One region of the Fulvivirga maritima genome, then DNA from elsewhere that is predicted to be linked to it. Evidence: riboswitches for the same ligand, from Rfam matches in the RefSeq annotation. Region 1 holds a riboswitch; each other region holds the start of a gene.
What was found. Region 1 has a riboswitch for cobalamin ahead of LVD15_RS21735 (bifunctional adenosylcobinamide kinase/adenosylcobinamide-phosphate guanylyltransferase). Riboswitches for the same ligand answer to the same signal wherever they lie in the genome.
Positions count from the first base shown of each region.

Region 2: linked by a shared signal. The riboswitch ahead of LVD15_RS00080 (hypothetical protein) and the one ahead of LVD15_RS21735 (bifunctional adenosylcobinamide kinase/adenosylcobinamide-phosphate guanylyltransferase) in region 1 are both predicted to bind cobalamin.
Region 3: linked by a shared signal. The riboswitch ahead of metE (5-methyltetrahydropteroyltriglutamate--homocysteine S-methyltransferase) and the one ahead of LVD15_RS21735 (bifunctional adenosylcobinamide kinase/adenosylcobinamide-phosphate guanylyltransferase) in region 1 are both predicted to bind cobalamin.
Region 4: linked by a shared signal. The riboswitch ahead of LVD15_RS04555 (TonB-dependent receptor plug domain-containing protein) and the one ahead of LVD15_RS21735 (bifunctional adenosylcobinamide kinase/adenosylcobinamide-phosphate guanylyltransferase) in region 1 are both predicted to bind cobalamin.

Region 1 covers NZ_CP089980.1:5,158,894-5,166,714, forward strand. The annotation lists gene LVD15_RS21720 (GxxExxY protein) at 190-570, shown strand; gene LVD15_RS21725 (McrB family protein) at 599-2,434, shown strand; gene LVD15_RS26940 (McrC family protein) at 2,427-3,440, shown strand; gene LVD15_RS26945 (5-methylcytosine restriction system specificity protein McrC) at 3,394-3,726, shown strand; cobalamin riboswitch at 4,225-4,421, shown strand; gene LVD15_RS21735 (bifunctional adenosylcobinamide kinase/adenosylcobinamide-phosphate guanylyltransferase) at 4,461-4,964, shown strand; gene cobT (nicotinate-nucleotide--dimethylbenzimidazole phosphoribosyltransferase) at 5,006-6,058, shown strand; gene LVD15_RS21745 (adenosylcobinamide-GDP ribazoletransferase) at 6,055-6,843, shown strand; gene cobC (alpha-ribazole phosphatase) at 6,825-7,355, shown strand.
Region 2 covers NZ_CP089980.1:1,660-9,480, forward strand. The annotation lists gene LVD15_RS00020 (hypothetical protein) at 20-190, opposite strand; gene LVD15_RS00025 (amidohydrolase family protein) at 237-623, opposite strand; gene LVD15_RS00030 (hypothetical protein) at 583-750, opposite strand; gene LVD15_RS00035 (amidohydrolase family protein) at 931-1,890, opposite strand; gene LVD15_RS00040 (TolB family protein) at 2,030-2,608, opposite strand; gene LVD15_RS00045 (TolB family protein) at 2,556-2,954, opposite strand; gene LVD15_RS00050 (TolB family protein) at 2,926-3,099, opposite strand; gene LVD15_RS00055 (hypothetical protein) at 3,090-3,233, opposite strand; gene LVD15_RS00060 (class I SAM-dependent methyltransferase) at 3,565-4,110, shown strand; gene LVD15_RS00065 (hypothetical protein) at 4,125-4,277, shown strand; gene LVD15_RS00070 (uroporphyrinogen decarboxylase/cobalamine-independent methonine synthase family protein) at 4,436-4,795, opposite strand; gene LVD15_RS00075 (hypothetical protein) at 4,788-4,979, opposite strand; gene LVD15_RS00080 (hypothetical protein) at 4,976-5,230, opposite strand; cobalamin riboswitch at 5,656-5,852, opposite strand; gene LVD15_RS27225 (DUF6584 family protein) at 6,141-6,347, opposite strand; gene LVD15_RS27230 (DUF6584 family protein) at 6,310-6,447, opposite strand; gene LVD15_RS00085 (DUF3817 domain-containing protein) at 6,815-7,129, shown strand; gene LVD15_RS00090 (helix-turn-helix domain-containing protein) at 7,266-7,817, opposite strand.
Region 3 covers NZ_CP089980.1:4,108,451-4,116,271, forward strand. The annotation lists gene LVD15_RS17445 (AraC family transcriptional regulator) at 1-707, shown strand, start outside; gene LVD15_RS17450 (hypothetical protein) at 1,073-1,813, opposite strand; gene LVD15_RS17455 (LVIVD repeat-containing protein) at 1,813-3,120, opposite strand; gene LVD15_RS17460 (mechanosensitive ion channel family protein) at 3,263-5,038, shown strand; cobalamin riboswitch at 5,128-5,319, shown strand; gene metE (5-methyltetrahydropteroyltriglutamate--homocysteine S-methyltransferase) at 5,504-7,819, shown strand.
Region 4 covers NZ_CP089980.1:1,113,851-1,121,671, forward strand. The annotation lists gene LVD15_RS04540 (acyl-CoA thioesterase) at 1-267, opposite strand, end outside; gene LVD15_RS04545 (BtuF-related (seleno)protein) at 218-1,189, opposite strand; gene LVD15_RS04550 (YncE family protein) at 1,200-2,288, opposite strand; gene LVD15_RS04555 (TonB-dependent receptor plug domain-containing protein) at 2,298-4,190, opposite strand; cobalamin riboswitch at 4,287-4,496, opposite strand; gene LVD15_RS04560 (ABC transporter substrate-binding protein) at 4,596-5,744, shown strand; gene LVD15_RS04565 (FecCD family ABC transporter permease) at 5,746-6,801, shown strand; gene LVD15_RS04570 (ABC transporter ATP-binding protein) at 6,798-7,811, shown strand.

The DNA.
Region 1 (7,821 bases):
GCAAACGGATTTTAAATGGCTGAGCAAGTAAGTCTTAACCATGATTGAAAGGATTAAAGGATTACTTGATTAGGTATTTGCAGCATGGAACATCAGGAATTAACTCATTAAATAATTGGCGCCTGTATGGAGATTCATAAAGTATTAGGTAATGGATTTCAATAGGTAGTATAAGAACGAACATTCAGTATTGAATTGAACTTGAACAATATTTTACAAGAACGAGAATTGGAAATGCCACTAGAATTCAAAGGGCATGATGTTGGGGGCCGTCGGGTAGATTCCTTTATCAAAGAGGTTTTAATTTTGGAAATCAAAGACATTGAACACCTAGAAGGACTCCATAAGGCACAAGACATCAATTACTGTGAGTCATATAATTGGGATAATTTATTTCTTGCTTGTCAACGGTGTAACGAAAGAGAAAAGCTAGAATTGTTTTCTTTGGCAGCGGGATCTCCCCGAGCTATAAATCATCTTGATAGTATAGGAGATGAAAGACCATCTATGGATCCGAAATCACCTTTCTCCAGTATGATTGGTGAGAATGTTAAGAAGGGAATTTTGTAGAAAAAGTATTGATAGATCACAATAGAATATGACACCAAAAGATTTTGCGGAAAAACTCTATACATTCCTAGGGAACTTAATTCATGGTAAAAAAATCGATTCCTGGGAGTATGTTGGCATTGCTAATGTAGCTTTTGGAACACCGAATGGGGCTTGGGATAAAAGTAAATTTCCTGGATTCCAATTTAGAAAAAGTGAGTTGAGCATTGAGTTTATATTACGAGCTATTCCAGATACCGGAAATGGTAGTTGTTATATGGTAGTTGAGTCGATTGATATGGGCGCTCAGCTGGCCAATTTTCATTTGAATAAAAAGCTTAAGTCTAAAAATGGAAAAAATAGTTTAATTGAGAACTATTCGATGACTGTTGGGCTTGGAGCAAAACCAAAAGCGAAAGTAAAAGAACTTTTTATTAAGCATGGATTTAACTCTGAAGGTATTATTACTCAATTCGATGAAAACTTAGATTTAGATCTTGTTCTTTCTGATATATTGAAATGGGCGACCATCAGGAGACAAGTTAAAATCGAATTTCAACAAGGGGATTCTGATGTGAATGGAAATATGGTTCGTTCTATGATTAATATTGAAAATTCTCATTCTTTAAACCAAATCCTCTATGGCCCTCCCGGAACAGGAAAAACGTACAAGTTAAGTTCACAATTTTTTCCAAAGTTCACAGAATCTAAACCTGTAGAGACGGAGGTGGAAAAACTGCAAAAAATTGCCGCTAGATATTCATGGTGGCAAATTGTGGCAGCTGTAGTGGTGCAATTAGGTTCTGGAAGAGTTACTGATATTTTAAATGCACCTTTACTTAGAGCCAAGGATGAAATAAGCAACCAAAAGAATCCAAGAGCTATGATTTGGGCAATGCTACAGACCCATACTAAAGCCGATTGTAAGCACGTAAAATACTCAAAGCGAGCAGAACCTTTGTTTTTTTGGAAGAATGATAAGGGAATGTGGTCAATTGATCAAGCTGTAGTTGAAAGTGACTCTCCTGAAATTTTGGATATTCTTAAAGAAGTGAATCAAGGAACTCAAGAATCTCTGGAAATTAAGAGGTATTCTTTTTGTACGTTTCATCAATCAATGGCCTATGAAGATTTTGTAGAAGGTATAAAGCCTAAACTAGATGAAAGCGGAGAGATTGGCTATGAGATAAAAGATGGCATTTTCAAGGAAATAGTGGCTAAAGCAATCAAAGATCCAAACCATGATTATGCCCTGTTTATTGATGAAATTAATAGAGGCAACGTGTCATCCATTTTTGGTGAGTTAATTACTTTGATAGAGTCAGATAAACGTATAGGTCAACCAAATCACCTTTCGGTAATACTGCCGTATTCAAGAGAGGAGTTTTCTGTGCCGTCAAACCTTCACATCATTGGCACAATGAATACTGCAGATCGCAGTGTCGAAGCATTGGATGTGGCATTGAGACGTAGATTTAGTTTTGAGCATATCGTACCACAGTATAGTTTGCCATCACTCATGGAATCATCTGAGGCTCTTGGTGTTTCTGTTTCCAGGCTCCTCGAAACAATCAATGAACGAATTACATACTTAAAGGATGAAGACCACCAGATAGGTCATAGCTACTTCATAAACGTATTGAGTAAGGAAGAGCTGGCTGAGACTTTTAATAAGAACATTATCCCACTTCTGAAAGAGTATTTCTACAATGATTATGGAAAGATCAGGTTGATTTTGGGAGAAGAGTTTGTTGAGAAGGTGGAAAATGCTCCCAAAATGGCGGTTTATGATCAGGATGACTATTTACCAACCATCCGATATAAATTAACAGACCTAACTTCTGACAATATATTAGAAAAGGTGAAAACGATCATTGGTGACTAGGCAAGCAGATAAAATATTAGTTTATGAGTGGAGCTGGCTTACCTTAGGTCAAGAGGTGCAAGGCCTTCAATTCAAAAAGAAGCATCTGGATGCTCTGGCTAGGTACGAGCAAGCCAATCAAACCGGATTCTTTCAGGTCTTTTTCAATAAGGTTCGCTTCAATGAACATGTTGGAGTAATCAAAGTAGGCGACCTCACCATTGAGGTGCTGCCTAAGACAGACAAACATCAGCTAAACAAATCCGAGTGGCAACAAGTGTTATTAGATATGCTGCTCATAAGTCTGCAAGTAGAAGCGAAGACTACTACGCAAGCGAATATTCTAATACGTCAGCATAGTGTACTGGAAACTTATTTTCAGTTGTTCTTATCAGAAGCGGAACGACTTATCCATCAAGGATTGATCAAGAAATATCGAACGAATACCAGTAATCAGTCTGCCTTGAAGGGTAAACTATTGGTGCATCAGCAGATCACGAAAAATGCGGTGCATGCCGAACGCTTTTATGTGGCGCATACGGTTTATGATCAGGACAATGTCTTCAATTTCATTCTTAGAGCTGGTCTGGAGTGCGTGGCTAAGGTTGGTTCGGATGCTGTGAGAAGAAATGCGGAAGCTTTATTACTATTTTTTCCGGAATCTAAGAGTAGAGTGATCAATGAAAAGCTCTTTCGGACACTCGCCTATGAGCGAAAAACTGAAAGCTACAAAGGAGCCATTGAGCTGGCCAGAATCATTCTTCTCAATTATCACCCGGATATCAAAGGCGGCCCCAATGACATTCTAGCTATCATGTTTGACATGAACAAACTTTGGGAAAGCTTTATTTATTGGAGTTTGGTGAGGGCTGCATCTGGCAAAGGGGTGAAGGTGTTGGCTCAGCCATCTAAGGCCTTTTGGAAGCCAAATAATGGCTATTCTCGACCTCTTAAACCTGATTTAGTCATCGAACTCTCAGATGATAAAAAAAGTAGTGATCGATACCAAGTGGAAGTTTCAGTCTAAAGTTTCTTTGGAAGATCTTCGTCAGGTATATGCTTACCTCCATTACTTTGAATCAAATGAAGGTTATTTGCTTTATCCAGATCAAGTGAAAGACGCTGTGAGAAAAGAGGATGGTGATTTTCAAAATATCAGTAAAGACAAACTTAGCGATCTTTCCTGTGGATTGATGTTTGCGGATTTGATTATAGTACAAGAGAATAAAAAAGTTTTGAATCGAGAAATAGGTGAAGCTATTCTTAAAGCCATCCAACTGGATTCTGCTGAAAAGTCATCGCGTAAAAGTTAGATGTCTCTTCCTTTACTTTCAAATGCTCTAATATTTCCCAGAGCAATTGACAGGAAATTGGTATATTGATCTACTCCGGTTCAAAATCCCTTCATTTTAAACGGGTACACAATAACAAGAAAATCATGTAATCAGGTAAATCACGCGAAATCAAGGTTTAGACAACTTCTGAAGCAAAGCTTACAATTTAAGAAGATATTTACTCCGAAGTACAACTCAAATCCTGACATCCTTAAATCCTGAAAATCACTATTAAGACAACTCCGGTTCAAAATCCCTTCAATTTAAACGGGTACACAATAATAAAAAAATCATGCAATCAGGTAAATCATGAAAAATCAAGGTTTAGACAACTTCGGAGGCAAAAGCATACCATTTAAGAAGGTATCTAATCTGAAGTATAATTCAAATCCTGACATCCTTAAATCCTGAAAATCATAACTAAGACAATAGAAGAATTAATTAATTTTTTTAAAGACAATATTAGATCATAATCCATAGCTTTGACTCGCTATTGGTTTCATTCTCCTCTCAGGCTGCAATGAATTAAAATGGGAATTCGGTGAAAGTCCGGAGCTATCCCCGTAGCTGTAAGTTTCTGAAAGTTGTTTTACCTCTTGCCACTATTCTGTAGAATGGGAAGGCCAAAAACATTGGAAGCGAGCCAGAAGACCTGCCAGTGGCTTATATTTTAACGGCTTTCGGAGGAAGAGTCAGGAATAAGCTGATAAACCATGATCTATTACATTTCAGGAGGGGAAAGATCCGGAAAGAGTGGCTATGCGCAAAAACTGGCGCTGAGCTTATCGGATAACCCCATATATCTGGCCACTGCCCGCCAGTGGGACGGTGATTTTAAGAAAAGAGTAGCGCGCCATGTCGCCGATAGAGATGACCGCTGGACTACCATAGAGGAAGAAAAGCACCTCAGTAAACTGGATGTCTCTGGCAAGGTAGTGGTGCTGGACTGTATTACACTTTGGCTCACCAACTGGTATGTTGATACCAAGAACAATGTAGATGAATGCCTTGAAAAGGGTAAAGCAGAGCTCTCAGCGCTCTTTCAGCAGGAGGGAACCCTCATCATTATCTCTAATGAAATTGGGATGGGCATACACGCACAGACTGAAGTGGGCCGTAAATTCACAGAACTGCAAGGATGGATGAATGAATTCATAGCCAGCCAATCTGATAAGGCCTTTTTTATGGTTTCTGGCCTTCCTTTAACATTAAAATGACTTACTACATACCTGATTATTATTATTTCTAAAACTCAATCATGCTTCACTTTACTATCCAACCTGTTGCTGATCATCTGGATGATGCTATTCGCAGTAAAATAGACCTTAAGACTAAGCCCATTGGTGCACTGGGGCTTTTAGAAGACACCGCTTTTACCATTGCGCGTATTCAGCAAACGCTAACGCCATCGTTAAATGCACCCACTATTGCCGTATTTGCCGGTGATCATGGTATTGCTAAAACAGGTTTGGTTAATCCCTACCCGCAAGAGGTGACCTACCAAATGGTGATGAATTTTGTAAACGGTGGTGCGGCTATCAATGTGCTATCCAAGCAAAATAACATTGATATAAAGATCATTGATGCCGGTGTAAACTATGATTTCGGCCCTTTTGATAGCATTATAGATGCTAAAATAGCTTATGGAACGGCCAATTATCTGGAAGGTCCCGCCATGACTATTGCCCAATGTGAGCAAGCTATAGCCAAAGGGGCTGAGGTAGTTCAAGGCATTTTTAATAATGGCAGCAACGTTATTGGTTTTGGAGAAATGGGGATAGGTAACACATCATCGGCATCGCTATTAATGAGTGTTATTTGTGATAAGCCTGTAGCAGCCTGCGTGGGTAAAGGCACAGGGGCTAATCAGGAGCAACTAGCAGGGAAGATAAAAACATTGCAACAAGTATTGGAAAAGCACCAAGATCTGGATAAGAATGATCCCATAGCTGTACTCGCTAGTTTGGGTGGGTTTGAAATAGCTCAGATATGTGGTGGAATGCTCAAAGCGGCTGAATTAGGCATGATTATACTGGTAGACGGCTTTATTTGTACTGCTGCTTTGCTGGTGGCCCAAATGATAGAAAAGGCCATTTTAGGTTATTGTGTATTTACTCACCAATCTGAAGAACATGGCCATCAGATGATGCTAAAGACTTTTAACGCCAAACCATTGCTTAAGCTAGGCATGCGACTAGGCGAGGGGACAGGCTGTGCGGTGGCTTATCCTATTGTGCAGTCGGCTTGTACTTTTCTGAATGAAATGGCCAGCTTTGAAGGGGCAGGAGTAAGCCAGCAATCCACGATATGAAAGAACAAATCAGAGTATTTTTTACGGCTTTGATGTTTTATACGCGCATCCCATGCCCTAAATCGGTAGATCATAGCCCGGAATATATTAACAAATCCATTCGTTACTTTCCTTTGATCGGTTGGATAGTTGGTGGCATTGCTGCAGTAGCTTTTTTAATAGGAGCGTGGGCCGTGAATCCTGCGGTGGGTATTGTGCTAAGCATTATCGCTTCGGTGCTGACTACCGGAGCCTTTCATGAAGACGGTTTTGCTGATGTATGTGATGGCTTTGGTGGTGGCTGGACTAAAGAAAAGATTCTGGTTATTATGAAAGATAGCCGAATGGGAGCTTATGGCGTCATTGGCATGATTCTCATCCTGTTGCTAAAGACTAGTCTGTTAGTGGAAATAAGCAATTTGACCGATTTGTGGATTATACTGATGATTATGGTCAGTGCCCATGCCCTGAGTCGTTTTATGGCCGCGACCTTCATATTTACCCATGCTTATGTAAGAGATACAGACGACAGCAAGGCCAAGCCTGTGGCTCAGCAAGCGCATAGAGCTAACCTGATAATAGCTGCATTTTTAGGAGTTATTCCTTTGATAGCCTTGTGTTTGCTTTCCCATAATGCTTTTGTGTTGGCCCTCATTCCGATTTTATATGTTGTGAAGATGTGGTTGGCCAGGTACTTCACCAAATGGATAGGAGGCTATACCGGCGACTGCTTGGGGGCAACGCAACAAGTAACAGAAGTGGCTTTTTATCTATTTTTAATACTGATATGGAAGTTTACTTTATAAGACATACCACGCCGCAGGTGGCTAAAGGCATCTGCTATGGCCAGAGTGACCTTGACATTACTGACTCATTTGAAGCTGAATGCCGACAGCTCAAGCCACAGTTACCCGAGAAGTTCGATACGGTGTATAGCAGCCCTCTCAAACGCTGTACTATTTTAGCGCAGCAACTGACCAGCCAGGTCATAACCGATGACCGGCTCAAAGAAATGAATTTTGGTGATTGGGAAATGAAAAAGTGGGATGAAATTCCTAATGAACCATTAGACTATTGGATGGAGCACTTTGTGACAGCCAAAACCCCCAATGGTGAATCAATGGAAGGCCTTCATGCCCGCGTAAAAGAATGGTGGCAGTCTATTCAAGTAAATGATTCAAAGCAAAAGATTGCGGTAGTGACTCATGCCGGAGTAATAAGAATCATGCATGCGCACCTTAACAACATTCCTTTAAACAAAGCCTTTGAAAATTTCAATATAGGGTATGGGGAGGTTTGGAAATATGATGCCGTATAATTGCGGTCGAGTCATGCTGCCTGACTTGGAAGAGTTGATGCTTCCCGAGTCACTCTGATGCCTGGCAGAGTCGATGCAGCCCGAGTCACTCTGAGGTTCTCGAAAAGTAGACGGTGAAGTACTGATACAAGTGCATTAAGCGACAAACCATTTACTCCTAATCCAGTAGAAAGTCTCCTTCGAGTGCCTCAGGATGACTTTGGGAATGTATTATTACATTTCCTTTCATTGAACTCCATGGTTATTAGAATGAACGGGGTATTGAAGAGCCATTGAAGGCTTACAATCCATAATGTAATCACGATTGAGCCATGCTACCCGAGTCACTCTGAGGTTCTCGAAGAGTAGACGGTAAAGTTCTGATACAATTGCATTAAGAGTCAAACTATTTACTCCTAAGCCAGCAAAAAGTCTCCTTCGAGTGCCTCAGGATGACTTTGGGAATGTATTATTCCATTTCCTTTCA
Region 2 (7,821 bases), 1.2 Mb from region 1:
TTATGTAATCAATTCTCTTTTAATGATCTGCCTCGCAGCTGCAGCCCACTTTCATGTAACTTTCAGCGGTTTCATGCCAGTCAAACGCCTCGTTATTTTTCTTATTTTCCCCATATAATTTGCTTCTGGTTTGCTCCTGATTACCTATCTCATTCATGGTGGCGGCATCATACAACCTGCCATTAGCCATAGTATAACGTACAGAGTTAGAGTTCGTAATTCCATTTAAAGGATTTTTATCTAACCCTTCTTAAATCAGCGAGTTTACCTTCCTTTAAAGAGCCCACTTGCTCATCTATACCTAAATAATTAGCTCCATTGATAGTAGCAGCTTTCAAGGCTTCCATATTACTCATTCCTCCCTGCTTGAGCATCCATAACTCCCAGTGAGCACCAAGTCCATGCAGCTGTCCATGTGCTCCAAGGTTTACCTCACGCCATGATCGGCCAATGTTTTGCAGGTTTCTGACACCGGAATGTTGCCATTTTGATACTCCTCTTCTGGAGCCATAATTCTGTGACGTAATGGAATGTATAATACCCCTCGGGTAAAATGTAAGAAGCTTTTCGTCTTCCCAAACATTATAATTCTGATAGAAATAATTCTCCGCTAAGACCTCCATAATTCACGATTAATGTTAGGATTATGTCCGGAATTCTATTTTTCCAAAGCTCCAACACATCTTTATAAACAGGAGCTACTGGTATGTTGTTTTCTATTCCGGTATGTCCGTCATTAACCATGCTCATGTTATGGTCCGAAGGTAGATCCTCCTTCAGGTACCACTAGCATGTTCAACTCTCTGGCAGCTTGAATGACCTTGTTCCTGGTTTCTTCTTGGCTGGTTATAGTTATTTCTTTACAGAGAATGCTCCAAAAGGCGTTCAGTCTCCTTAAAGCCAAACGTGCATGTATTCAGACTATTAATTTTAGCTTTGGAAATCGCCATCTGCACCATCGAGGATGATACGGGTTGAGAACAATCTCGGACCGCTCATCTCTCCTGCATTAATCAGCTCTGACATAGCAAACACCGTCTCCGTGTTAGCTGAAGGATCATGTGCTGTAGTTACGCCATACGCCAGGTTAGCATATAAAGGCCAATGTTTCTGAGGTGTAATTCCGTAACCAAAAGCACTTACATGAGCGTGTACATCTACAGAACCAGGCATAATGGTTTTTCCCTGTACATCATACACTTTAGCGCCAGCGGGTATAGCTACTGATGCATCTCCAATGGCCTCTATTTTATTGCCATTAATTACTATGGTTCCATTTTCAATTACCTGATCATCTTCCATAGTAATAATGGTAGCTCCCGTAAAAGCGATAACACCATCAGGGCGGTAAGTATCTGCCTCAAGAGCTACTTTGACACCCACAGTATCCACAGGAGGGATACTATCAGGAGATCCTTCTAAAAAGGTAAACCTCTCATTAATATCATTAGTGAAATACTCATCGCCTAAAGTCCAATGGATTTTCTTACTATCTGCTGACCAGTGTAGGTTAATACCTGCATCTCTAGTGATAGGCGCCACCGGCACCGATTTACTATTAGGATCGATATCCAGCGTTTGTCCGGTTAATGGAAGCGGCGCTAGATAAGCCTTATGCAAATTCATAAATGCCACCCATTTGTTATCAGGACTAGGAATTAGTCGGTTAGCATATTTAGACTCTACATGCGTAATTTCATCATCACCGCTAAGGTTGACACTTTTTAGTCTTTTAGTAAGGTTGCCAAAAACGTAGCCTCCCGTCTGGTAAAATATACTATGTCCTTTTACACTAAATTGAGGATATTCCCCACTTTCGGTAATTCGTTTACCTTTGCCGCCTTCAATGAGAACCGTATAGATTGCCTGGCTTTTTATCGAATGTGCCACCTAAGGTGTTGTTACCTGATTCCTTTCACATAAACCACCGTTTTTCCATCTGGTGAGATAGAGGGTGTGCGGTAAATTCCTTTTTACTGAAGTAACATCTACAGGCTGTCTTTTTCTTCCTTTTTAGGGTTCCCTTTTTTCACAGCTCCCATGCTTTCATCTTCCCATGATACATATACCAGTATTTGCCGTCAGGAGTGAAAGCAGGTTCAAATTCAAATTCCTTGGAAGAAGTAATTCGTTCAGGCTCCCCGTTAGGCAGTTCTTTTCTGTATAATCGACCTAAAGCGTTAAACACTAACCTCTTTCCGTCCGGTGAAGTAACGGCATTTCTGATATCCTTTACTTCAAACTTATCAGGATTAATGTCTCTCTTAAATTTAAGAGCTTCGGCTATTTTTATAGTGTTTTCTACTTCAAAAGGAACCTCTGTTACTTGAAGCGAGCTCACGTCAATTTTCTTTATTTTTCCCTCAGCCCAAAAATAAATGAACTTATCATCTGGTGACCAATCGAAGTTAGGGTAGGTTCCAAAAATAGCCCATGCTTCTTGCTGATCTTTGTTCAGCTTATCATAAATAGGCCATTCTTCTCCGGTTGCCAAATCATGAAGATAAAGTACTGTTTTAATACGAACACGTTTTACAAAAGCAAGGTATTTACCATTATTTGAAATAGTCGGGTCTACAGGCACCACCAGGGCCGCCAGTAACACCACTCACCTCTCCTGTTTCCATATCATATCTACGCACCTGATAAATCTGGCTATTCGGATCTTTATTATATTGAAAATAGCCTCCAGGATATACATCTTCACAGAAATATAAATATTTACCATCTGGCGAAGCATACGGCTCATTCACATCTTGCTGATCATTTTTCCTTTTTGTAAGCTGTAACCCACTACCACCAGTGATATGGTACATCCACATTTCTCCAGCTCCAAGACTACGGCCAGACGTAAAATGCTTTCTGGCTATTAAATAGTCTCCATCAGGAGTCCAAACGGCATTATTTAGCAGCCTGAAATCTTCTTTAGTTACCTGATGGGCATCGGACTCCATCAGTATTCATTACCCAAATATTATCACCTCCGCCGGCATCACTGGTAAATGATATCTTCGTGCCATCAGGATTAAACCTGGGCTGCACTTCAAACCGGCAAGCCCCCGACCGAAGGGCCGTAGCCTTCCCTCCTGCTATAGGCATAATATAAATATCTCCAACAGATCAAATACTACCTGACTGCCATCAGGACTCACGTCCAGGTTCATCCAGGTGCCTTCAGTAGTAGAAAGCGCCATCTCTTTAAAATTCCATTCTCCTTCAGGGTCGGGCCACATCCCATTCCTTCTTATCCTGGGCAGTGACTATCCCTGCAATGCATAATAACACACAGAGGTATAAATATTTCATAATACAGTTTTGGTTTAAGAAAGCCCAAAATATAAGAGATCAATATTTAGAAATGAAGCAAGTATTTATAAGTGGTTATTTTAAAGTCGATTTTCTGGAAGATTTAAATAATCCTAAATACTCATTATTGAATTTCGCAAATCCATACTCATTTAAATCACATTTTACTACCTTTGGTTACCCATCTGAAAATAGAAACGAGTCAAATCATTTATTATGGAATGAGATCCTACCCTATATGAAGACAAGCACGCATTTGTGTTTGATTATGGCGATTCGCTGATATCATTGCTAAACCCTCAGCTAGGAGAACGCATACTAGATGTAGGCTGTGGCACAGGAGAGCTAACCTATGAGATCAGCAGGCTTGGTGCCAATGTAAAAGGCATTGACCTCTCTGAGGACATGGTAAAAAGAGCCAAGGAAAAATACCCGAACGTACCTTTCTCTACTAAAGATGCTGCCCATTTCCACTTCAAACACCCTTTTGATGCTATATTTTCTAATGCTGCACTACACTGGGTAAAAAACTATCAGGGAGCCATTAAATCTATATATAGCAGCTTAAAACATGGTGGACGTATGGTGGTAGAATTTGGAGGAAAAGGAAATGTAGACACCATAATAAGGCAGTTAAAATTAGAATTAAAGCGGGCTGATTATGATCAGGCTGCAGCACTTGAGCCCTGGTATTTCCCTTCTATAGGTGAGTACACTTCTGAGTTAGAAAAAGAAGGCTTTGAAGTAACCCTGGCTCAGCTCTATGAAAGACCTACTCAACTGGCCGATCAGGAAAAGGTATAGAAGACTGGATCACCATGTTTGGCAAAGTGTTTTTTGAAGGCATCAATAAAGTAGAACAGATACAAATAGCCAAGAAAGTACAACAGGGTGTTTTTCACCAGCTGTTTCATAACGACCAATGGTACGCGGATTACAAGCGAATAAGGGTAGTGGCTGTTAAGAAGTAGGGTTTGATTGACATACTTGATCAAAACAACACAAAAGCCCTGCAACCATGCAAGGCTTTTATTTTTTATCTACAAATTGAGATCAAAGACCCCACACCTCTTCCGCAATAGAAACCATGTTTTTCACTTTTTCCCATTGCTGCTCATAGGCTAGTTTATTACCATCTTCTGTAGTATGAGAACCCACATTGAGGACTGAGGCATAAGTGCTCTAAAGCCACATATTCTGAAGCTTCTTTTATTCGGTTCTTAATAGCTTCCTTATCTTCTATATCTCCTGTTTTAGAGGTGATTAAACCCAGCACAATATTTTGATTCTTAGACTTGGCTAATGGAGCAAAATCACCACTACGTTCATCATCATACTCTAAAAAGAAACCATCTATATTCACACTGAACATCTCCTCTGCTATTACATCATAACCTCCAGAGTAGATCCAGGCGGAGTGGAAATTACCACGACAAACATGCATGGTCACCAATAAATCATCTGGCTTATCTTGCAGCGCATCATTCAATATTTAGCAGCCAAACGACCACTTCTACAGGATCAAGTCCTTCTGCTTTAAGCGCCTCACGCTGACCTTCGTCTACCAGCGTGGCCCAATACACATCATCTAGCTGTAAGTAGCGGCATCCTAAATCATAGAAATGCTTAATGGTGAGTCTATATGCCTCCTGATAAGTCTTTTGCCAAATCATAAAATACTAGCATATACAGGCGTATTTCTAATGTTGGGCTGAAAGAACATGTTGGGGCTAGGTATAGTCTGCTTAGCCACAAAATCATCTCCAACATGGGCTTTTAAAAAGGCAAAATGTTTAACAAAAAACGGATGATTGGGGTTATAGCGAATAGGCTCATAAATGTCTATCAATCGGCCAGGAGTGGTAATACCATGAAATTCGTAAGGAGGGCCGTCTATCTGGCGAGTACCAATAAAGTCCTTCATAAAATCAAAGTGCCACCATGAGCGACGGAACTCACCATCTGTAATGCTCTTTAAGCCAGATTCCTTTTGTTTTTCTATCAGTTTTATGATTTCCTGATCTTCTACTTCCTTTAACGCCTCGGCATTAATGGTGCCGGCGGCAAATTTCTCTCTTGCTTCTTTAAGTGCCTCAGGCCTTAGGAAAAGCTCCCCACATGATCTGCTTTAAAAGGAGTCAGTTTTGTGTTTAGGGTTGTTCCCATAATATGTATTACTAATAATTGATTTTAAAATGCTTTATAAGCTCTTTAAAATGCTTCGTAATGCTATGAGAAAAGAAATTTTAGAAATAATAATGTACAGAAATGACAGAGTTTACCTGTTGAGCAACACGCACTACCATTAATGTATTCATTGTAAGACCTAAAGCTTCAAATCGCGAAAGCATTGTCCATTCAGAATAGGCAGGTCTCCTGACTTGTAACCGATTGATCAGCCTTCCCATTCCTGATAAGCTCAGAACAGTGGACATTGAAAATGATGAATCGTTTGGTGTGTTACTTACAGTTGCGCGACAGTTCGTGATTTTCACACGATTCCCTATTAATCTACGTTAAGTAAAACCTTTTCTGATTGATGAAAGTATGTAAAAGAACCAATGAAGGGTAAAGTTAAAGATCCTTTTCAATTTTATAGCATGATTTGCTGGTACCCGGCTAAAATAGCTGTTGCTCTTGTATGAAGATGAATAAAAGATGCGTCACCAATGCCCATAGACTTACAAGTGCCATAATCTAAAGTCTCATCAGGGTGATATTAAAAGAGCCATCTTACTGCAGTTACAAAGCCAATGACTACAAAAATCCCAATAAGCAATAAAATCAAGCCCACGACAAATGCCATTACTTTTCCTTTAAAAGTTTGTTTATTGTTAGAATGACACCCTTTTTATTCGTTTTGGGGGCTGAAAAGTGGGGACGTAATTATTCTTCTTTTTACTGTCTAATTTTAATTCCGACAATTTCTTTTGAGCATATTTAGATAGTTTAGACTTATCTCCACGAAAAACAATTTCTTGCAATATTTGATACCCAGAATAATTAACTGACTTTTCGTAAATGGCAACGCATTTTTTCAATTCGATCGCTGACAGGTTCTGTTAAAATCCAATATTTTCCCGCTGCATCCAAAAAACCACTGTCATAATAAAGTTTGGCAAGTTTATCCCATAATTCAATCTCATTAGGATTCTTTGTATCAAATTCCGCAAGCTATCAGCAGCTTTGAATTTTAGTCCACGATCAATTTCAGAATCGATTCTATCTATTTTTTTCTGTAAACTGACCACTTATGCTTAGCAGACGACAACCTCATATCGCCTTTCATTTTTAAATTAAAACTGACTTGTGAGATATTATGAATTCTGATAATCAGACAATACCCATCTCAATCATAACGATAATTTAATTATTTTAATAAAAAATCAAGCTTAATAGGATTAAAACTTCCCCAGCACATCCAATCCATTTTCCGCTAATAGATCAAGAGACCATATAATTGTTGAGCAAGAGCATTTGGCCTATCTTCACACAAATTTTCTGCAGCATGATCCAAGACAACACTTACAATCTTAAATTGGTAAAAGCATTTACTACTATAGCTATACTGGAAGCCATATCTTATCTGGCTTTGCTTCTAATAGCTATGCCTTTGAAATATTTCATGGATATACCTGAGGCTGTAAAATACACAGGCTGGGCCCATGGACGACTATTTGTTCTCTATGTAACTATGCTGATGGCCTGCTGGATAACCTATCGCTGGAGATTTTTAAGAGTGGTAACATTTTTTGTAGGCTCTCTCCTACCCATTGTTCCTTTTATAATAGAAAAGAGGCTGAAGAAAGAGTATAATTTATGAACAGAAAAACCTGGACGCTCCACTTTCATATAAAAAGCTTTATATCAAACGGTTACAGAAAATGTAGCATTACAAATGCCTTAGGAGTTGAAATTGGAATTTAGTGGAGATGGGGCAGCCTGTAATGAGCTTTAAACTAAATAAACTCAGATTTTCTTAAGCCAAGTTTCGGTTTGTTTAATTTTTCAATCGATTCTCTTACTTGGGCTCTTGTTTCTGATTGCAAAAAAGTTGGGATCAAAACATTTAGTTTAACTCCTAAAATCCGATGAATAATTACTAAATCCTTAAGTGTAAATTGAGAGACCCCATTCATTAATTCACTCATATATGATTTTGGATGGCCTAAGACCAATCCTAAATCTTGTTGGGTCATATCAAACTCTTTAAGCCTTTTTCTAATCACCTCTTTTCGTTTGTTAATGAATTTTTGTTCATAATTCACTATCTCCTCTGCTTTATCAGACTCATCTACTTGTGAATCAGTAATATTTTCAAAATCAGACCATTCTTTATCCTCGTATTCTTTAATCAAATCACGAAGCTTTTTTCTCAAAGGCTTTAACTCTGGATTGTCATCAATCATCAATCGTAATTTACGTTCTAGTAGAGATGCCTTTTCCAAATCATATTCATTCTCCAACCTATCTATATCTTCAATTTCTCTTATGTCTAGAATATCTCTCATAATT
Region 3 (7,821 bases), 1.1 Mb from region 1:
GCTGTGGCAAGCATCATCTCAATGACATTGATTTTTGTTATAAGAAAGGGGATTTGTTTTTACTAGGACCTGATGACGAGCATGAATTTGAAATAAAGCAAAGTACCCGATTTATATACTTTAAATTTACGAAGCTTTATTTCAATAATTATTACGAATTGCCCTTACCTGGAGAATGGAATAAGGATGTTGATCACCTACTCTATTACCCGGAAAGGAAAAAAGGTAGTTTACTAAAATTAAAAGAAGATAAGCTATTAGTGCATCAGTTAATGGAGATTATGGTTTCTGAGTATAACAGTACTCGCTTGCTTAATCATAAAATTATACTTCAGATTTTCAGTGTTATAATTCTGGTGCTTAAGCGAAATAGTAATGCCTGTAGTCATATCGCCGCTGATAAATCGGAGAAAACAGGTATGGCTCAAGAGCTGATTGAGTACATAGAATTACATATTTATAACCCCGGAAAGCTCACTTTGAAAGCCATGGCGGCGCACTTTAATTACTCAACCAATTATATCGGTATGCTCTTTAAAGAAAAGGTGGGTAGCAGCCTGAGAGATTATGTTAATAACTTTAGGTTGCAACTCATTAGTCAAAGGCTGGAGCATGGAACGGTTGGTATGAAGCAGATCGCCGCTGAGTTTGGATTTGTAGATGAAAGCCACTTGTATAAGTTCATTAAAAAGAATAATTTGAGATAAACTCAATGGTTATATGGCCCAATTTTCAGCCCGGAGCAAAATATTTTCTTCAATAGGTATTACCTTAATAATCTTAGTGTCTACCTATTATTGGGCTTTAAGCAGTGTAGGATGGGAAACCGTCCACTATTACTGTGTTTTTTTACATTGGCCGTTTTTCTATACCGGGTTTTATGAAGGTAAGAGAGAAATGATACTCACCTTACTTTTATGGTATGCCTTTTTGATGGCTGTTTTCACCAACCTTTTTCTGTTACTTTTTAAAATGGCAGATAGTAAAAGCTAGTATTATGGTGTGGGCGAAAATTACTCTTTAGCCACACCCAAAGGACATTAGAATAAATCTAATGTCCAGGGCATGACCTTTAATTCAGACCTATTCCGAAATTAAATGAGATCATATTTATCTTTTTGTTTGTTGTATTAGAGTTGGCAAACCTGACATCGTTATAGTAATATTTGTTAGTCTGCTCAATTGCAAATTGTTTCCAGCCCACAGAAGCCATAAGCAAAAAGGACTCTACTCTCCACTGCAGCCCGAAGCCAGCGCTTATTGTCGTTTTACCCTCTATCTCATCAGACGTATTTCCAGGTTTTTTCCAGGCTTTACTTTCTCCTAAAGAGGCATAAATAAATGGACTGTTAATATAGTTTCTTACCGCAGCTTTATAATAAAGACTCAATGTTGCGGCTTCAAAATCATCATAAGATTCATAACCGGCGCTGAGTCCTAACTGTACATAAGGCCTAAAGGCATATAGACCGATGGCATTTACTGCAAAAGCTGAGCTGTGATTATCTTCTCCTGTGTCTACTATGCCTGAGACTTGCAATTGAGGTAGAAACCCGGGCTTCTGCTGATAAAATTTTAAAGAATCCTTATACTCATGAAAAGCTCGCTTAGTAGCCACACTCATGTTAACATGCTCTATGGCACTCTTAGGTATTACAAGTTTGCTGTTTTCAATATCCAAATAAATATTGTCATCAATGGAGGTGATTCTGCCTTTCACTACCCCATTGTTTTTTAGAAATATCTTGTCTTTCTGTGCGTACAGTTGTAAGCAAAGTAGCAGAGAAAGAGAAAGTAAAGTGAGTTTCTTCATTAATGAGACGATTTTATTTGAATATGGCTGAGAAGGGTGATGTTATCCATGTCAGAATAATCATATTGGAAGAGTCCGTCTTCACCTATCATCATGGCTATATTTTGGAAGGGAATAATGTCATAGGCTTGTATATCTTTGTAATGCTCCAGCATGTTATTATTAATGTCAGAAATGTCTTCGGCATTAAAGACTTTGAGGCCATCGCTACCATCGCATATAAAGAGGAGGTTGCCGTCTTTACCTAAGCCATGAGGGTTAGTCATTTCGTAAGTATGCAGCAGCTTAGGGTTAGTAAGGTCGCTAATATCAATCACCTCTAGTTGGTTAGTAAAACCCTCGCACTCTGTACCTGATCTAAGGGTTACATAGGCATAATTATCATCTACTATTACGGGATCGCAGCTGGTTACATGGGCATATGTAGATAACAGCGTAGGAGACAGCGGATCTGTAGTCAGATCCATAATATGCATGCCACTGCGGGTTCCTATAAATAAATGGCCGTTTTTGGGGAATATGGTTTCTATATCCCAGCTGAGCTGAGTATGATTGTCATCAGAGGGGCTTTCTGGAGAGGCCAGGTTAAAGGTTATCAGCTCGCTACTGTTTAAAGTGTATAGGTAATTTCCTGCCAAGGCAAAGCGAGCCATAGATCCGCCCATGCCAGGGTTAGTAGGAGATACTGAATTTCTATTGTCTATAGATTCAAAGGTGCCAATGCCATCAGACAAGGTATAGCCCCAATCATACAAAACAGGGTCTGAGTCCGATCCATTGCAGTCATGGGTAACTACAGTTCTTTCTTCGCTGATTTCCCAGCTAGTGACCAATGCGTCATCGGTGGCGTAGTAGCCATACGTATTATAGGTGTTAAATACATTTTCTTTTCTTCCCGCCTCATGAATATTATTAATGTCACTGATGTCAATAATTACAAGATCTATATAACTATCAGTATATAGCATATTGCCTTTTACTGCCAGGTCATAAGAGCCGGGTACAGTTATAAAACCTTTGTTTACCGGGTTAGCAGGGTCATGATTATCTATAATATGAATACCTTTATTAGGCTCATTAATGAATAAATAAGAGTCTTTGAAGAATATTTTTCCTGTAATTTCTATTTCTTGAGGCTCCGAATATGCTACTTGAGACCTAAGTTCTGTCAGGCTGGTATACACAGGGCGGTAGTTGTATAAAGTTTGTTCATTTTCACATTTATCTTCACATGAAACGAAGGATATGAAAACAAGTAGGATCAGACCGATGTTCAGTTTTGAGGAGGTAGTAGAGGACTTTTTCATGGTGTGATTGGTTTTATTTTATAGACACCGAATCTTTTTATAAGGTTGGAGGGTTGAGTATACTTCTTTCAAAAAATCTATTTTGAATAGCGTTTTAATAGTTAGTTTTGTGCCTCTATAATTAAAAAAATTGAATTATAAAATGTCGCTGATAAAGGCTTCTTTCTTTAAAATACAGTTCGTAGTGGTGCTTTTGGTATTTGTATCAATTAGCGCTTCGGCTCAAATTCTGGGGCAAACACAAGTTGAAGAGCCCGCTGAAGAAGAGGAGGTTCCTACTGACTCACTAGGCAGAAGGTCGCCGCAAGGAACCGTTAATGGTTTTATGGATGCTATATCTGCCAGCAGGTATAAAAGAGCCATTGGTTATTTTGATTTAAATGGAGCTTATGATGCCAGTAATGAAGAGGCTGCTGAGTTGGTGAAAAGCCTGGTGTTTATGCTGGATCAGGGAGGCACCATATTCCCTAATGCCTGGATTAGTGATAAGGAGGAAGGAAACCTGGAAGATGGCTTTAAAAAGGATGTTGATAGGGTAGGGTTTGTTTCTGTTAATAATAAGAACATCGACCTTTTGCTTCAGAAGAAAAAAGATACTGAAGGAAATTATATCTGGCTTTTTAGCTCAGAAACGTTGCTCAATATAGCTTCAGAAAAGGAGAATTTTAAGGAGCCAATTATAAATAAATTATTACCTAATTTTCTGTTAAAAAATAGAAGGTTCGGCTTCTCACTTGGTCAGTGGATAGCTATTCTGGGCATAGTGGTTTTAGTGTATTTCTGTGCCGTATACCTTTCAAAAGGCTTGGTGTTTTTTGTTAAAAAAGTATGGAAAAAGGCTAGAGAGGAGTCTGTTGAAGGGATTATTGATGCTTTTAGTTTTCCATTGAGATTATATCTTGCCATAGTCTTATATCTTAAAGTGTCTCAATATCTGGGTATATCAGTGGTGGTAAGGCAGCAATTCAGTTTTGTTACGGTAATAGTGTTTTGGGCCGCGCTGCTATTGCTTTTATGGAGAATCGCTGATTTCGTAGCTGGCTTTATGGAGCGTAAAATGAGCCTTAAAGGCAATTTGGCCGCCGTTAGTGCTATCATATTTTTTAGAAGAGCATTTTACGTTTCTATTATTATCATAGGCGTTATTATGGCTATCGGGGCCCTGGGCTTTGATATTACTAACTGGATAGCAGCCCTGGGTATTGGTGGTATTGCTATTGCCTTGGGTGCGCAGAAAACGGTGGAAAATTTTGTGGGTAGTGTTACGCTGGTACTAGACAGACCTATTAGAGTAGGAGACTTCTGTAAAGTAGCGGATACCACCGGCACCGTAGAGCAGATAGGCATGCGTTCTACCAAAATAAGAACATTAGACAGAACCATAGTAACCATACCTAATGGTGAGTTTTCTTCTTTAAAAATTGAAAATTATACTCAAAGAGATATGTTTTGGTTTCACCCGGTGCTCTCTATGCGCTATGAAACCACCCCTGACCAGATGCGCTATCTGCTGGTAGAAATAAGGAAGCTCTTATATGCTCACCCTAAGGTAGATCCAGATCCTGCCAGAATACGTTTTACAGGTTTTGGTCCTGATTACCTGCCGCTGGAGATATTCGCTTATGTGAGAGCCATAGATTATAATGGGTTTTTAGAGGTGAAAGAAGACTTGCTGCTCCGTATTATGGATATAGTTGAAGAGAGTGGTACAGGTTTCGCCTTCCCATCACAAACTATTTATATGGCTAAAGATGAAGGCGTTTCTACTGAAAAAGCAGAAGCCATTCACGCTAAGGTAAAGGAATGGAGAGAGAAAGAGCAGATGGAAATACCCAATTTTACCCCAGAAGCTATAGAAGCCCTTAAAAATACCATACCGTATCCACCAGAAGGATCTAGCCAGAATAATAAAGGGTAAATGAAAGGAGTAGTACTTTATTCTACTCCTAACTGAACCTTTTCAAAAAAGAAATACTTACTTTTACGATCAGTAAAGTTCTTTACTTAATTTCATCAAACGGAGTAGGTTACACTTAACGTGCATTAATAGGGAATCTGGTGCAAATCCAGAGCTGTCGCGCAACTGTAATTAACACTAAAGGCTTTTGCCCTTGTGGTCCACTGTTCTGCCTGATCAGAATGGGAAGGACGGCAAAAGCTGTTAAAAGTCAGGAGACCTGCCTTTTCCGCTATGACTTTGCTTTCGCGATATGAAGCTCATTGTCAGGTCTGATGCTTGCTTGTAAAATCACAGGATAGGTGTATGCTGTTGGTATTGGGAGTGGTGCATCTTCACCTTATTTTTCTTCTTATTATCGTCGGGCAAAGCCGAAATTTTGCAATGGACTTTTAGAATACTATTTAAACACTAAAAGTTAAAAAAATGCAAACACACATTCTGGGCTATCCGCGCATAGGTAGCCGACGTGAACTAAAAAGGGCTTGTGAAAGCTACTGGAACGACAAAATTACGCTGAAGGAGCTGGTGCAGGCTGCTAAAGAAATCAGGGAGCATAACTGGAATCTTCAGAAAGAAGCAGGAATAGACCTTATTCCTTCTAACGACTTTTCTTACTATGATCAGGTGCTGGATATGGCGCTCACCGTTAATGCTATTCCCGAAAGGTACCATGATGTAATTCTTAAAGAAGGTAAAACGGAGCTGGACTTGTACTTTGCTATGGCTCGTGGTTATCAGCAAAATGGCTTGGACATAACCGCTATGGAAATGACCAAGTGGTTTGATACTAACTACCATTACATAGTGCCTGAGTTTACTAAAGACCAGCAGTTTAAACTCTTTTCTACTAAAATTATTGATGAATTTGACGAAGCTAAGCGTATTGGTATTGCCTCCAAGCCGGTGATCCTGGGACCTGTTTCTTTCTTGCTTTTGGGTAAGGAAAAAGAAGAGGGCTTCAACCGATTAGAGCTAATAGATAACCTGTTACCAGTTTATTTTGAGCTTTTTGCTCAGCTTAGTGAGCGAGATGTACAGTGGATACAAATAGATGAGCCTTTCCTGGCTATGGACATTGACGCGCCTACTCAGGAGGTGTATAAAAAAGTTTATGCAGAGATCGATAAGAAATTTCCTCACCTGAAAATACTATTAGCTACTTATTTTGAAGGCCTTAAAGGAAATACAGAGTTGGCGGTGTCACTACCCGTTACAGCCCTGCATGTAGACTTGGTAAGAGCGCCGGAACAGCTTTCTGAGGTGCTGGCTAAAACGCCGGATAACCTTTCACTATCTCTCGGTTTGGTAGATGGAAGAAATATTTGGAAGAATAACTTTATTGCCAGTCTAGAACAAATTAAAAAGGCGATTGGAGCATTAGGAAAGGAGAGAATAATGATTGGTACGAGTTGCTCTCTGCTTCATTCTCCTTGTGACTTGTCTTTAGAGACTAAAGAAGATACGCTTACGCCAATAATAAAGAGCTGGCTGGCTTTTGCTAAGCAAAAAGTGGAAGAAGTAGTGACCCTAAGCAAACTGGCAGGTGAAGATAAGGCTGATGTAATAGCTGCCTTACAGGCCAACACCCAGGCGCAGGAAAGCAGGATTACTTCGGCTTTAATTCATAATACGGCTGTTAAATCACGTGTAAATGGTATTGAAGAATCTGATACACATAGAGATCATGAGTTTGCCTCGCGGAAGGCTACGCAGCAATCTGTGCTCAACTTACCTCTTTATCCTACCACTACCATTGGCTCTTTTCCTCAAACTAAAGAAGTGAGAAGCTGGAGGGCTAAATTCAAAAAAGGAGAGCTCTCCCAAAAAGAGTATAATGATCTCCTGGCTGAAGAAACCGCTAAGGCTATAGAGTGGCAAGAAAAAATAGGGCTTGATGTACTCGTGCATGGTGAATTTGAAAGAAATGACATGGTAGAGTATTTCGGAGAAAAGCTCAATGGCTTTGTGTTTACTCAAAACGGATGGGTACAAAGTTATGGTAGCCGCTGCGTGAAGCCGCCTATTATCTATGGTGATGTTTCCCGACCAGAAGCTATGACGGTGAAATGGAGCACCTACGCTCAAGGACTTACAGATAAGTTGGTCAAAGGAATGCTTACCGGCCCAGTAACCATATTACAATGGAGTTTTGTAAGAAACGACCAGCCAAGATCAGCCACCTGTAACCAGATAGCTCTGGCCATAAGAGATGAGGTGGTAGACCTTGAAGAAGCCGGCATTAAGGTGATACAAATTGATGAACCAGCCATAAGAGAAGGGTTGCCGTTAAGGAAGTCTGACTGGCAAACCTATCTGGAGTGGGCCGTGAGGGCCTTCCGTATAGCTTCATCAGGAGTGAGTGATGCTACGCAAATACATACTCACATGTGTTATTCTGAGTTTAATGACATCATTGAAAACATAGCAGCGATGGATGCTGATGTGATTACCATAGAATGTTCTCGTTCGCAAATGGAGTTATTAGACGCTTTCGTTCAGTTTAATTATCCAAATGATATTGGTCCTGGTGTTTATGACATCCATTCGCCACGTGTGCCTAGCAGATTGGAAATGGAAGAGCTGCTGGAGAAAGCTAAAGCAGTACTGCCAGAAGATCAGCTATGGGTAAACCCTGACTGTGGTTTAAAAACCAGAGGTTGGGAAGAAACCAGAAAGGCACTGATAGAAATGGTGAGTGCCGCCAAAAGCATGCGTGAGAGTGTAGAAACAGGAGTGTAATC
Region 4 (7,821 bases), 2.3 Mb from region 1:
CAAGCTTGTGTTCCCTACTTTTATCACTTCGCCAATCAACTCAATGAGCGTACCTGATGGTATAGGGTGATTAAAATCTACTCTTTCCGATGATACAGTAACCACTCTTTTTCTCGAAAATCTGGTAGCAGCTATAAAAGCCACTTCATCCATAAGCTGTAAGGCTGTGCCTCCAAAAAATGTATCATAATGATTTACAGTGCCCGGAAATACCGCTTTAAACACTGATGTTCTGGAATGAGCTATTCTCTCTTCTAAGTTTTGCATATAAAAAATTATAGTTGATATATCCTGTTCCCTTATGGTTAGCCGGGAATAATTCAGGATAAAAAATTTCACTTAATATCTCAGCTGATTCGGCTATGCTTGGTCCTGGTCTGTTAAAGAAATGGTTGCCGTCTGCCACATACACTTTTCCGTTTTTCACCGCCTTAAGATCACTCCAGCCTTCTTTTTCTGACAGAAGGTGCATTTCCTCCATTGATCTATCCACACCAAAGCCGCAAGGCATTACCACTATGATATCAGGATCTGCTTCTGCCACCTTTTCCCATTTATGATAATGTGAATGTTCTCCATTTTGAGCGAATAGACTTTCTCCTCCGGTCAGCTCCACCAATTCAGGAATCCAATTACCTCCAAGCATAAGCGGAGATATCCACTCCACCATAGCTACAGTGGGCTTATTTTTAACATTGGCTACTTTATCACGGATAGCATTGAACCGCTGAGCAATATTATCTACTAATTTCTGCGCTCTATTTTCTACCTCCAACACTTTTCCTACTCTAAGAATATCAGCAAAAATATCCTGAACCACATTGGGCTGCAGGCTTACTAACTGAGGATTAGAAGAGGTAAGCTTACAAACCGCATTTTCAACATCTTGCAAGCTTACAGCACATATATCACAGAGAGACTGAGTGAGAATAACATCAGGATTAAGCTGCTCTAACAACTCCTCATCAATATTATAAACAGACAATCCCTCTTTGAGCAAATCAATAACGCTATTATCTATCTCTTCGCTAGAGCGGTTAGTGTCAAACTTAGGCGCGGTAAGCACCGGTAGTTTTTCCACCCACAGCGGATAGTTACACTCATGCGACCGACCTACCAACATATGGCCAAGGCCAAGCGCCGCTACTATTTCAGTACTACTGGGAAGAAGAGATACAATGCGTTTCATATTATTTCAATTATTTAAAATAAAAACCATTAGGGCCTATACCTACCTGATAAGAAGTTTGCTCCTGACCAGAAGTAGAATAAACATAAGCAGAGCCTGCAGCTGTAAAGCTTGGAGCCTCAGCAGCCAGCACATTACCAGACACAGGATCAACACCTAAGCCATAAAAGCTACCTTCAAATATAGGGGTACTGGGAAGACTTGTATCATCTATTGACATAGAATAAACACCGCCATTGTAATTATAGTAAAGCTGATCTTCGGAAGCATTAATCAAAAGCTTAGTTATAGCTCCAGAACTCTGTTCTACCTCTACCATCAAATCAACTTCATCATCAGCATCTATTCTAGCCAAATAGCCGGAGCTTATTGCATTATATAAGTCATCATATCCTTCAATGATTCCTGCTCCTGAAACCCATAAATCTCCATTATTATCCAATTGAATTGAATTTGGATTAGCACCAACTTCGATCTTTTTTACTACCTCATCTGCAGCTACGTCGATAACAGCTATAGTATTATCAGTTCCATACCCTCCACTATTTACCACGTACACTTCATCACCTCTTCTCACTAACTTATCTGCTCCTACACCAGTACTAACTGTATTTGTTATTTCATATGTATGCAAGTCAATGATTTTCACTGTCCCAACTATACCTCCTTCTCCCCAGTCAGTAACATAGGCTTTATCATCATCTATTTTTAAAAAATATCTAGGAGAAACTAATCCATCTTCACCAGTAATGGTGGCAATTGAAGTCATTGAGTTAATGTTAATCACCTCTATTTTAACAGACCCCTGCACTATAATAAAACCAATTGAATCTGCGATATACATTGACTGAGCCTGATCACCTAATGGCCTACCTATATACGTAGAGAATACATCATTAAAAACCTTAGCTGAATCTCTGTTGTAGTAAGAAAGACTAGCATCACCACTACCAAAGTTTCCTTCATTAATGATGAAATATCCATTATCTCCCATCGGAGAAATACTTGTTGGCCTGGGATCTCCGTCATCATCAGAACAGGATATTATTGAGATGCTTAAAAGCAGCACCATTAGTTTTAAGTAAAACTTGTTTTTCATAGTTATAATCTAATTAAATTGATATTGAATACTTATTTGATAATGCCTGCCAGGCATAGGTCTGCCACTTCTAATTTCATAAGCCTGGTCTAGCATATTTTTAACACTTCCGCTAAGGCTTACACTATGCTTACCCAAGCTTTGCATATAAACAAGAGATAAATCACTGGTAGCAAAAGCATCTATACTTAAAGTGTTATCTCCTGTAGTGGCTTGCTCGCCAGTGTACTTAAATAAATACACAAGTGAAAGGTTTTTATAGTTGCTACTCAGTGAAACAGAAGCCTGATTTTCAGGAGTATAAATGGTTTGTTTGTGCAATTGAGTTTCGTCTTGCACTGAACCTACCTTTTCTTTGGTAGCCTTAGTATAGGCATATTTACCTGTTGCCTGAAGGCTCCAATTGGGCAAAATATTATAATGGTATTTAAGGCTGAGTTCTACACCTCTTGACTGTAACTGCTCTACATTTTCAGGCAGCCATATACTTCCTCTTGGCACCCATTGAATCCAATTATCAATGACGTTATAGAACCCTGTAAACTCAGCCTGAAGATTGGCTTTTTGAAAAATGAACCCCTGCTCTACGCTCCATCCTTCTTCCGGAATGAGATCTAAATTTCCTGTAGCCCCACTACCTGTCCAGTAGAGGTCATTAAAAGTAGGAACTCTGTAGCTGCGAGCAACCTTAGTTTTAGTCTGCCACTCAGGGCTAATGAAGTACTGCAGGCCTAATGAAGGAAGGAAAGGCACCAACTCGTCATCAATATATGACTGACGAGCCATAAGATTAACTTCCAACTTTTTCATCAACAGCCATTTTGAACCCACAAAAAGCGCCAGCCTATGTCTGTCAGGAATATTGCTACCATAACTTTCTGTCTCAGCCTGATCATAGGTGTAATTGAAACCTACCTGCAGCTCATGATTAGGCTTAAGCCTGAAAATCTTATGAATATCATTGATCCAGGTATTTGACTTGCTAATAGATGCCGGAGCTACATAATCCTTATAATTTAAATAATGATTAACCAGTCCTGAACGTATTTCAAACACACCTTTAGGCCTATTATTCTGATAATGAACTACGGCTCTATGAAATTCATCGGTTTGCGTTTCTATGGCTTTGCCTCCCAAAGAAGCAGCATTAGGCAAATGAATGTCATTATACTGATACCAATATTTAGCTGTTATGCTTTGGCTTTTAGGCAAATCAAAATACCACTCACTCATTACCCCGCGCTGATCTACCTGAGCGTTATCCATTTCCTCTTCTCTGTTGTTAAATCGATTAAAAAATTCGAAATCATTATCAGCCTGATGGGTAAATGCTCGCACTTTAGCCTTTACTATTCCTTTTCCATAGCTGAGGTTAAGGCCTGTGTATTGTTTACCAAAACTGCCGAACTGCTGAAACAGACTCCCGCCAACTCCCTGATGTATATTTTTAAGATCTGTATTAATATGAATAGCACCACCCAAAGCGCCTGAACCCAAAACAGATCCGGAGCCTCCATATTGAATGGCTACATTATCAATAAATGAAACCGGCACCAGAGTAAGGTCTAAAGATCCGTTCATGGGACTTTGCAGGTTGAGCCCTTCCCACATTACAGGAGTATGATTACTACCTGTACCTCTAACTGAAGGCGTAGATAATCCGCCAACACCATAAGACCTGATATTTAACCCACCAGCCTTGGTTAACAGCTCGGCCATATTGCCTCCTTGTCTGTTTTTTAGGTATTGAGAACTGACCGTCTCTATCTTTTCACCAGTCTGAAAATCCTGTATTCTTTTATCTTCAATGCGCACTTCCTGCAAAGTGACAGCAGTAGTATCTTGCCCGTAAGCAGTATAACAGCAAGCAGATAAGAATATTAGGCAAAAGAAATTCCTCATAAATCATCATTCATGAAGCTTTAAGTAGGGAAACAGGAAGGTGCACCAGAAATTAAGCATGGGTCATCTGCCTGAAGCCATAACTCCCGAAAGCTTCGTTGTTAATTGAATATGGCAGGTCTCCTGGCTTGCTCTTCATCATCAGCCTTCCCATCTTTTATGACAGTGACTTTAAGAGTGAATGATGAACACAAATGAGCTTACAGTTGCGGGTACAGCTCCGGAATTTTCTTACAAATCACCGGATTCCCTTTTAATTATTACCTCCTGTAACAGAGGCGATAAACCAAAATTCTCAGCAAAGGTAGCTAAAGATTTATTTAAACCAACAAAGCTTCTTACTTGCACATTAATTTCATAAAACTGTATGTTTGCCTTAGTCATTTACTTTAGCCCACTTTATAAATGAATAAAATTTACCCATACTTTTTCCTTGTCACCTGCCTTTTATTTGCCTGTAATCAGAAACAGGAATCAGCAGAATCTGCACAGCAGAGTTCCGCATCGAAAGAAACGGTAGCCTTAGAAGATGCCGTTAACTTCTCCATAAGGAGACAAGGAAAAGTAACTCACATAGAAGTAAAAGAGCCTTACCAAGGGGCGAGCACTCCCGCTCATTACCTGCTAGTACCCAAAGGAGAAACGGTTCCCGAGCACAGCGAAGAGACAGTGGTAATCCGCACACCGGTATCAAGAATAGTCTGTACGGCCACAGTACACCTGCCTGCTTTAGAAATGCTTGGTGTAGAAAATACGCTGAAAGGCTTCCCCAGCACTCAATTTATTTCTTCTGAAGTACTGACGAAAAGAGTAGAATCTGGCGAGATTAAGGAGTTAGGCATAGACACCAAAATAAATATGGAAACCCTTACAGAGATAGACCCCGAGGTGGTTTTTGGCTACACTATGAATGGAAACTCTCAAGATCTGGAACAAATCAGCCGATTAGGAATACCTGTAGCCCTCCAAGTCGCTTACCTGGAAGAAACCCCACTGGGAAGAGCGGAATGGATTAAGTTTATCGCTGAGTTTTTCGACAAGTCTGACCTGGCTGAAGAGAAATTTCAAGAGATAAAAAAGCAATATTTAGCTGTGAAAGAAAAGGTGAAAAATATAACACATAAACCTACTGCCTTTACCGGTGTTATTTATAATGATGTTTGGTATATGTCTGGCGGAAATAGCTGGGCCGGCCGCTTTTTTGAAGCCGCAGGTATAGACTATTTATGGAAAGATGATGAAAGCACAGGCAGCCTCTCTCTGGCTTTTGAAGCGGTGTATGAAAAAGCAGCTGAGGCCGACTTATGGATAGGTGCCGGTCAGTATAAAAGTCTGCAAGAGCTTACCCAGGCCAACCCGAGATATAGTGAGTTTGAGTCTTTTAAAAACAATGAAGTATACGCGTATATAAAAAGGATTAATAAAAATGGAGGGAATGATTACTTTGAAACCGGAGCTGCTCGCCCTGACTTAATTCTGAGTGATCTGGTGAAAATAGCACACCCTGAATTACTTCCTGAATATGAAACCTACTTCTATCAAAAACTGAATTAATTTGAACGCTTTGCTATCCGACAAACGAAAATATACTATCTCGCTTTGGGTAGCATTGCCTCTGTGTATTTTCATTTTATTTACATTAGACCTTTTTTTAGGCAGTGTACACATCCCTGTAGATGAAATTCTGGAGATCATCTTCACCGGAGAAGGCTCTAAGACCAGCTGGACTAATATCATCTGGCAGTTTCGCATGCCACGAGCTACTACTGCTCTATTAGTAGGTATAGCGCTTTCCGTGAGCGGCCTGCAACTACAAACGCTTTTCAGAAATCCGCTGGCCGGGCCCTTTGTGCTGGGCATCAGCACTGGTGCCAGCCTAGGCGTAGCACTACTGGTAATGGCCGGAGCTATTTTAGGAACCGCTTTCTCCTTTTACATGAACAGCTGGCTCATTATTCTTGCCTCCACCATAGGCTCATCGCTGGTATTATTTCTGGTTTTAGCGGCCTCTTTTAAAGTTAGAGACAGCATGACCTTGCTCATTATTGGTCTCATGTTTGGCAGCTTCACCGGCGCCATAGTAAGCGTACTCCAGTTTTACAGTAATTCCGAAGAAATAAAAATATACCTTATCTGGACCATGGGCAGCCTGGGCCGTCTTTCATGGGATCAGATTATGATACTCATTCCCGTAATCATAGCGGGAATAGCCCTCTCGTTTTCCATGATTAAGCCCCTCAACACACTTCTCCTTAGCGAAAACTATGCGCTTAGCATGGGAGTTAATATTAAAAAAGTGAGGCTAATGATCATCATCAGCACCAGCATATTGGCAGGCAGTGTCACGGCTTTTTGCGGCCCTATAGCCTTCATAGGTCTGGCCGTACCGCACCTTACACGCCTTTTGATCAACACCTCCGACCATAAATACACTCTGCCGGCAGTAGCCATGGGCGGAGTAATCACCATGCTGATTTGTGACATTGTATCCCAAATTCCTAACAGCGAATTTATACTACCTATCAACGCAGTCACCTCACTAATTGGCGCGCCAGTAGTGGTTTGGGTGCTTATCAGAAAGAAAAACGTTAACCGGGCTTTTGGCAAATGATACCTATAGATAACGACGATATAGCCCTGATCCTGAAAGACCTCACTGTTGGGTATGCTAATAAGAAGAAAATAACACCCATTCTCCAAGGCATTAATCTGAAGCTACCTTACGGAAAGCTGATATGTTTTATGGGACCTAATGGCGTGGGCAAATCCACCTTATTAAGAACCATTTCAGGCATACAAAAACCAATATCAGGTCAAATTTTAATAGATAGGCAGGAGATAAGTAGCATGACATCAGAAATGATGGCTAAAAACATCAGCCTGGTTTTAACTGACCGAATAAATGCAGGCAACCTAACAGCCAGAGAGGTGATAGCTCTTGGCCGCTATCCATATGTGAATTGGAATCTTAATTTTAGCAAAAAAGACCTAAAGGCCATAGAAAAGGCCATTAAGCTTACTGATAGCGCCGATTTTATAGACAAAAAAACTTACGAGCTCAGCGATGGGCAGCTACAAAAAGTAATGATAGCCCGGGCTCTGGCTCAGGATACACCTATCATTATATTAGATGAACCTACCGCTCATTTAGACCTGAACAATAGGGTGGCAGTAATTAATTTATTAAAAAAGCTGGCTAAAAACACAGGAAAAGCCATTCTTATGGCCACTCATGAGCTGGATTTAGCATTACAAACGGCAGATCGGTTATGGCTGGCCGGCTTCAACATCCCCATTATTTCTGGTATTCCGGAAGACCTAGTTTTAAACGGAGCCATTGATCATGTTTTTAAATTGAAAGGCTATGATCTGAGAACCGGGCAATTAGAAAAAAGAAGCCTGGGTAAAAAAGTGAACCTCACAGGGCAGGGACATGAATACCTTTGGACAAAAAACGCGCTGGAGAGAAATGGCTTTGAACTCGACCTCAACGCTAAACATACTATTTCTTTTACATTGGAAGGCAATGAAATTACCTGGCAGCTGGAAGGTGAAGGCATTGCTATAACGAACAGCCTGGAAGATCTCATTATAAATCTTAACAAGGCCTTTAAAAACTAAAAAGGGCCTC